Regions from separate parts of the Streptomyces sp. NPDC048424 genome, predicted to be linked through region 2. Evidence: riboswitches for the same ligand, from Rfam matches in the RefSeq annotation. Region 2 holds a riboswitch; the other holds the start of a gene.
What was found. Region 2 has a riboswitch for glycine ahead of gcvP (aminomethyl-transferring glycine dehydrogenase). Riboswitches for the same ligand answer to the same signal wherever they lie in the genome.

Region 1 (3,977 bases), on a different contig from region 2:
ACGGCGACCGGAGCGAAGTTCTCCGACGCGATCATTTCCAGGGTGGACTGCTGGCGCACGAGCTCGGCGTCGACGGCGGCGGCGACGTCCGGGTCGAGCTCGTGGAGAGGGGTGTTCAGTACAGACATCAGGGTCCCCTGGGGTCAGTTACCGGCGGTGAGCTGGGCGTACTCCTCGAAGGACAGGGTGTCCTTCGGCTCCTCCGAGAGGCGCACCTTGAAGAGCCAGCCACCCTCGAACGGGGCGGTGTTCACGAGCGCCGGGTCGTCCACGACGTCCTGGTTGGCCTCGACGATCTCGCCGGAGACGGGGGAGTACAGGTCGCTGACCGACTTGGTCGACTCCAGCTCACCGCAGGTCTCGCCCTCGGTGACGGTGTCGCCGACCGCGGGGAGCTGGGCGTAGACGACGTCACCGAGCGCGTTGGCCGCGAACTCCGTGATGCCGACCGTCGCGACGCCGTCCACGGCGTCCGACAGCCACTCGTGCTCCTTGGTGTAACGCAGCTTCTCGGGGTTGCTCATGACCTGATTCTCCTGGATGCGGGGGAGTGGATACGAACGGTGGTCTCGGGTACTGAGACGCTGCCGGACGGGGTTCCCGTACGGCTCGTGCACGGCTGGACCGTGTGCGGAACTACTTCTGCCGCTTGTAGAACGGCAGCGCCACGACCTCGTACGGCTCATGCGTACCGCGAATGTCGACGCCGACGCCGGAGGTGCCGGGCGCGGCGTGCGCCGCGTCCACGTACGCCATCGCGAGCGGCTTGCCCAGCGTCGGGGACGGGGCGCCCGAGGTGACCTCGCCGATGACCTGACCGTCGGCGACGACCGGGAAACCGGCGCGCGGGACGCGGCGGCCCTCGGCGATCAGGCCGACCAGCTTGCGCGGCGGGTTCGTGGCGGCGCGCTCGGCGGCGGCCTCCAGGGCGGCGCGGCCGACGAAGTCCCCCTCCTTCTCGAACTTCACGACCCGGCCCAGCCCCGCGTCGAAGGGGGTCAGCGAGGTGGTCAGCTCGTGCCCGTACAGCGGCATGCCCGCTTCCAGGCGCAGGGTGTCGCGGCAGGACAGACCGGCCGGCACCAGGCCCACGCCCTCGCCCGCCTTGGTCAGCGCCTGCCACAGCTCCACGGCGTGCTCGGGGGCGACGAACAGCTCGAAGCCGTCCTCGCCGGTGTAGCCCGTACGCGCGATCAGCGCGGGCACGCCGGCGACGGTGCCCGGCAGGCCGGCGTAGTACTTGAGGCCGTCCAGGTCGGCGTCCGTCAGGGACTTCAGGATGCCGGGGGACTCCGGGCCCTGCACCGCGAGCAGCGCGTACGCGTCGCGGTCGTCGCGGACCTCGGTGTCGAAGCCGGCGGCCCGCTCGGTCAGGGCGTCGAGGACGACCTGGGCGTTGGAGGCGTTGGCGACGACCATGAACTCGGTCTCGCCGAGACGGTAGACGATCAGGTCGTCGACGATCCCGCCGTCCTCCTGACAGATGTGCGTGTAGCGGGCGCGGCCGACGCCGACGGTGGAGATGTTGCCGACCAGCGCGTAGTCGAGGGCCTTGACGGCCTCCGGGCCGGTCAGCGTGATCTCGCCCATGTGGGAGAGGTCGAAGAGACCGGCCTTGGTGCGTACGGCGTTGTGCTCGTCGCGCTCGCTGGCGTACCGCAGCGGCATGTCCCAGCCCGCGAAATCGGTCATGGTCGCACCGAGCGAGCGGTGCAGCGCGTCGAGGGCGGTCAGACGGGGGGCAGTGCTCATGGGTGTGGCTCCCGAGTCCCAGGGCATGACATGACGAGGAGGGTCCTCCCCATCTGTCATCGGAACCTGAGAGGTTCGCCGAGAGTTCCTCGGCTTGCACCTTGGGTGGAGCTGTCGAACAGCTCGCTTTTCAGATCTGCCTCATCCACGCGGTACGGGGCCTGAGAGATTCAAGGGAGGATCTTGCTCCTTCGGCGCCCGCGCACGGCCTTGCGGCGTGCCGGGACTCTCCCGCGCGGATTCAAGCGGCCGGTATGCAGTTGGTCCAGATGGCGCACATCATTGCACGCCGTGCCCGTGATCGGGCGGAGGGGTCCGAAAGTTCGTACGGTACCCCGAGCGGGCGGACCGGAACCGGGGATGCCGGATTACCGTCTCTTTACACTCAGTGGGCAAGGGTCCTCGTGACCCGATTCGGGGGAGGCGAACACTGTGCGGAGATTCGGAGTGGTGACGACGACGGGAACCGTGGACGCGGTGCCGGCGCAGCGCGGGGCGCGCGGACGGGACCGCGAGCGTGCCTCGGACGCGGGCATCGGCTCCGTACGCGACCTGCGCGGCCCCGAGGTGCGCGGCCCGCAGCGGCTCGCCTTCGCGGACGGGGACATCGTCGTGGTGTCCGGCCTGCCCGGCGGCGGCAAGAGCACCCTGATCAAGCGGGCGGCGGCCGAGGGCGGCGCCGTCGACTCCCAGGACACCCGCGAGCGCTGGGAACGGCGGATGCCGCAGGCCCTTCCGTACGCGGTGTACCGGCCGCTGGTGCGCGCCGCGCACTACTGGGGGCTGTGGCGGCTCCTGCGCTCCGGAGCCTCCGTGGTCGTCCACGACTGCGGTACGCAGAGCTGGGTGCGGGGGCTGCTCGCGGCGGCCGCGCGGCGCCGGGGGCGGGCGCTGCACCTGCTCCTCCTCGACAGCAGCCCCGCCGAGGCGCTCTCCGGCCAGGCTGCGCGGGGGCGGCGGGTCTCGGCCTACGCCTTCGCCCGCCACCGGGGCGCGGTGGGCCGCCTCCTGCGCGAAGCCGAGGCGGGCCGCCCCCCGCACGGCTGCGCCTCGGTCACCCTGCTGGACCGTGCCTCCGCCGCGACGGTGACCCGCATCGCGTTCCACACCTGACCCGGCGGGTGCGGAGCCCCGGCAACGGCGCGGCACGCGGGGCCGGTACCCTGCGGGGCGACACGCGGCGGATCACGGAGGCACGGGACATGCAGGGCAGCGGCTGGCCGGGGAATGAGCTGGAGCAGGTGCTCGGGGCGGCGCTCGGGCAGCCGGACGCCGGCGGGCGGATCCTGGAGGTGCTCGGGCGCAGCCAGGTATGGGTGCCCCTGCCAGGCGGCGGCGGCCCCGACTCGGCCGACCTCACCCTGCCCACGATGGACATCGACGGCGCGGCCTACGTCCCCGTCTACAGCTCCGAGGCCCAGTTCCTCGCCTGCGTCGGCCCCGGCATGGACTTCGCCGTGGCCCCGGCCGTGGAATTCGCCCGCGGCCTGCCCCCGCAGCTCGGCATCGCGGTCAATCCCGAGGGTGCCGTCGGCGTCCCGCTCCCCCCGCCCGCCGTCGCGGAGCTCTGCCGTACCGGCCGGACCCCGCTCGACGGCCCGTCCACCGGCGGTCGCGTCCGGCTCTACGAGCCCGACTGGCAGGAGGACCCGGTGGACTTCCTGGCCGCCGCCGCCGAGGAGTTCCGGGCCACCGGCGTGGTCGCGGCCGCGCACCGCTGCCTGGCCAGCATCGAGGGCGGGGCGCCGGAGCTGTTCATCGGTGTCCGCCTGGTGGGATGGGAACCCGAGATGCGCGAGGCCCCGATGGAGGCCCTCGGACGGGCGCTGACGCGTGTCGCGCCGCCGTGGCCCGTGCAGTTGATCCTGCTGGACGCCGCCCAGGACCCGGTCACGGACTGGATTCGTGAGCGCGTACGCCCCTTCTACCTCCCGTAGGGCCGCTTAAGCTGAGGGGCACGCGTGGACGACGGGCGGACGAAGAGGGGTACCGGGTGAGTGCGTCAGGCACGGCCGCGGCCGGGCAGGTCGAGCACATGATGCGCCAGGTGACCCCCGGGCGCTATGAGAGTTACGAGTCGCTCCTGCATGCCCTGTCCGAGGGGCGGCTCTGGATGCTGCTCTGGCAGGGGCAGCCGGGTTCCCCGGACGCCCAGTACGGCGGCATGGAGGTCGACGGCCTCGGGTACGCGCCCTGCGTCACCTCCCCGCAGGAGCTGGCCGCCA
Region 2 (3,977 bases):
CGGCGTGGCCTTCGACTCGCGGACCGCCCGGACGACGGGCGAGCGGCTGCGGGCCGACATCAGGGCCGCCACGGGGCTCAGCGGGTCGGTGGGCCTGGCCGGGTCGAAGATGCTGGCCAAGGTGGCGTCCGAGGAGGCCAAGCCGGCCGGGTTGCTGCTGATCGAGCCGGGTACCGAGCGCGAGCTGCTCGCGCCCATGTCGGTACGGACCCTGCCCGGGGTGGGGCCGGCCACCGGGGAGCACCTGCGCCGCGCCGGGATCACCACCGTGGGGGAGCTGGCGGAGGCGGGGGAAGACGAGCTGGTCCGGATGCTCGGGCGCGCGCACGGCGTCGGCCTGTACCGGATGGCGCTGGGGCTGGACGACCGGCCGGTGGTCGCGGAGCGGGACGCGAAGTCGGTGTCGGTCGAGGACACCTTCGACGTGGACCTGCACGACCGCGTACGGATCCGGAACGAGGTCCAGCGGCTCGCGGACCGGTGTGTGCAGCGGCTGCGGGGGTCGGGGCACTCGGGGCGGACGATCGTGCTGAAGGTGCGGCGGTACGACTTCTCCACGCTGACGCGGTCCGAGACGCTGCGCGGGCCCACGGACGACCCCGCGGTCGTGCGGGAGGCCGCGGCGCGGCTGCTGGAGGGCGTGGACACCACGGGCGGGGTGCGTCTGCTGGGGGTGGGGGTGACGGGGCTGGCGGACTACACGCAGGAGGACCTGTTCGCGCAGTCGCTCGCCGCTGAGCCGGATGGGGTGGACGGGACAGACGGGGCGGATGGAGCGAGCGAGGCGGCCGGGACGGCCGGAGCGGGCGGGAACGGCGAGCCCGGAGCCGCAGCGGCGCCTGTGGAGGCCTCGGGGGCCCAGGTGGCCGCCGGGCAGCCCGGGGAGCCGGAGGCGGCTCCGGAGCGGCGCTGGCCGGCCGGGAGCGACGTACGGCACGCGCTGTACGGGCCCGGGTGGGTGCAGGGCAGCGGGGTCGGGCGGGTGACCGTACGGTTCGAGCAGCCCGGGTCCGAGCCCGGCCGGGTGCGGACCTTCCTGGTGGACGACCCCGAGCTGGAGCCGTCCGATCCGCTGCCGCTGGTGGGGGACGGGGAGCCGGGAGCCGCGGGCCCGGCATGATCCGGAGGTCTGACGGCGGCCACGGCCCGTCCGCCCCTGGCCCGCGCGCCGGGGCGCCGCTCAGCCCTCGTCGCCGGCCAGGCGGCCGAAGTCGCGGGAGAACTCCGTGGGCAGGGTCGTGTCCAGGCCGTAGTGGTGGTAGAGCTGGAGCTCCTGTTCGGGGGAGAGGTGGCGGCCGACGCCGAAGTCGGGGGCGTCCCTGATGAGGGAGCGTTCGAAGGGCACCCGCAAGGTGTCGCCCACCATCTCGCTCGGCTCCAGCGGGACGAAGGCGTCCCGGCTGAACAGGCCCGTACGGACGGCCGCCCATTCCGGGACGCCCGTGGCATCGTCGAGGTAGACCTCGTCGATGGTGCCGATCTTGGTGCCGTTGCGGTCGAACGCCTTGCGGCCGATCAGGCTGCGCGGATCGATGTCGGTCTGCACGGTCCCTCCAAATGGTCGCAACTCCTCCGTAATGACTACAGAAGTGCATATCGGCAGCGGAGGCCACTCGGGGAGGGTCCAGAACCTCGCTGGTAGGCTGGGTGATGGCTGTCGACCCTGTGCGGGAGAGTCCTCCGAGTGAACGAGACGGAGGCGCCGAAGGAGCAAATCCTCCCCGGAATCTCTCAGGCATACGTACCGCACGGACGAGGCCACTCTGGAAAGCAGGAGCGGGTACCGGGCGCGCAGTGCCGGTCCCTCTCCTCACCGACGGTGAAAGCCGGAGACCTCGGGCGACCCCCGTGACTCCGGTGAAACTCTCAGGTGCAGATGACAGAGGGGGAGGCCGTCCGGGTGCCCGCGCCGTGGTGCCCCTCGCAGGTCATACGACCAGGAGGCCTCCGTACATGACCGCCAACCGCATTCCGCTCTCCCAGCTGGAGCGAGGCATCCCCTTCGAACAGCGCCACATCGGCCCGGATGCCGAGGCGCAGGCGAAGATGCTCGCCCATGTGGGCTACGGCTCCCTGGACGAACTGACCGCCGCCGCGGTCCCGGATGTGATCAAGACCGCCGAGGCGCTCGACCTGCCCGAGGCGCGGACCGAGGCCGAGGTGCTCGCCGAGCTGCGCTCGCTCGCCGACCGCAACCAGGTCCTCTCCTCCATGATCGGTCTCGGCTACTACGGGACCTTCACCCCGCCGGTGATCCTCCGCAACGTCATGGAGAACCCGGCCTGGTACACGGCGTACACCCCGTACCAGCCGGAGATCTCGCAGGGCCGCCTCGAGGCCCTCCTGAACTTCCAGACCGTCGTCGCCGACCTCACGGGGCTGCCGACCTCGGGCGCCTCGCTGCTCGACGAGGGCACCGCGGCCGCCGAGGCCATGACGCTGGCCCGCCGCGTGGGCAAGGCCAAGGGGAACGTCTTCCTCGTGGACGCCGACGCGCTGCCGCAGACCATCGCCGTCATCGAGACCCGCGCCGAGCCGATCGGCATCGAGGTCGTCGTCGCCGACCTGTCCGCCGGCATCCCGGCCGAGGTCGCCGAGCGCGGCATCTACGGCGTCCTCGTCCAGTACCCGGGCGCCTCCGGTGCCGTACGGGACATCAAGCCGGTGATCGACCAGGCCCACGAGCTCGGCGCCATCGTCGCCGTCTCCGCCGACCTGCTTGCCCTGACCCTGCTGACCTCCCCCGGCGCGCTCGGCGCGGACATCGCCGTCGGCACCACCCAGCGCTTCGGCGTCCCGATGGGCTTCGGCGGACCGCACGCCGGCTACATGGCCGTCCAGGACAAGCACGCGCGCTCGCTGCCCGGCCGCCTGGTCGGCGTCTCCGTGGACGCGGACGGCAACAAGGCCTACCGCCTGGCGCTGCAGACCCGAGAGCAGCACATCCGCCGCGAGAAGGCCACCAGCAACATCTGTACCGCCCAGGTGCTGCTCGCCGTCATGGCCGCCATGTACGCCGTCTACCACGGCCCGGACGGCCTGCGGACGATCGCCCGCCGGACCCACCGCTACGCCGCCCTGCTCGCCGCGGGCCTGACGGCCGGCGGGGTCGAGATCGTGCACGGCTCGTACTTCGACACGGTCACCGCCCGCGTTCCGGGCCGCGCGGCCGAGGTCGTCGCCGCCGCCCGCGAGGGCGGCGTCAACCTCCACCTGGTCGACGCCGACCACGTCTCCGTCGCCTGCGACGAGACCACCCTGCGCGCCGACGTCGAGGCCGTCTGGGCCGCCTTCGGCGTCACCGCCGAGATCGAGGCGCTCGACGCGACCACGGCCGACACCCTGCCCGAGGGCCTGCTGCGCTCGGACGACTACCTGACGCACCCGGTCTTCCACCAGCACCGCTCCGAGACCGCGATGCTGCGCTACCTGCGCAAGCTCTCGGACAAGGACTACGCGCTGGACCGCGGCATGATCCCGCTGGGCTCCTGCACCATGAAGCTCAACGCGACCACCGAGATGGAGCCGGTGACCTGGCCCGAATTCGGCCAGCTGCACCCCTTCGCCCCGGTGGAGCAGGCCGAGGGCTACCTCACGCTCATCACCGAGCTGGAGGAACGTCTCTGCGAGGTCACCGGCTACGACAAGGTGTCCATCCAGCCCAACGCCGGCTCCCAGGGTGAGCTCGCCGGCCTGCTGGCCGTCCGCGCCTACCACCGCGCGAACGGCGACGAGCAGCGCACCATCTGCCTCATCCCGTCCTCCGCGCACGGCACCAACGCCGCCAGCGCCGTGATGGCCGGCATGAAGGTCGTCGTGGTCAAGACCGCCGACGACGGCGAGGTGGACGCGGCCGACCTGCGCGCCAAGATCGAGCAGTACCGCGACGAGCTCTCCGTGCTCATGATCACGTACCCGTCCACGCACGGTGTGTTCGAGGAGCACGTCGCCGACATCTGCGCCCAGGTCCACGAGGC

Region 1: linked by a shared signal. The riboswitch ahead of gcvT (glycine cleavage system aminomethyltransferase GcvT) and the one ahead of gcvP (aminomethyl-transferring glycine dehydrogenase) in region 2 are both predicted to bind glycine.

Annotation. Positions count from the first base shown of each region.
Region 1 is NZ_JBEZKE010000009.1:73,195-77,171, reverse strand. Features, by position in the region: gene glyA (serine hydroxymethyltransferase) at 1-128, opposite strand, end outside; gene gcvH (glycine cleavage system protein GcvH) at 144-524, opposite strand; gene gcvT (glycine cleavage system aminomethyltransferase GcvT) at 637-1,752, opposite strand; glycine riboswitch at 1,893-1,996, opposite strand; gene AB0D29_RS15295 (AAA family ATPase) at 2,203-2,865, shown strand; gene AB0D29_RS15290 (enhanced serine sensitivity protein SseB) at 2,955-3,689, shown strand; gene AB0D29_RS15285 (enhanced serine sensitivity protein SseB C-terminal domain-containing protein) at 3,746-3,977, shown strand, end outside.
Region 2 is NZ_JBEZKE010000017.1:9,260-13,236, forward strand. Features, by position in the region: gene AB0D29_RS23565 (DNA polymerase IV) at 1-1,120, shown strand, start outside; gene AB0D29_RS23570 (PRC-barrel domain-containing protein) at 1,181-1,546, opposite strand; glycine riboswitch at 1,659-1,757, shown strand; gene gcvP (aminomethyl-transferring glycine dehydrogenase) at 1,954-3,977, shown strand, end outside.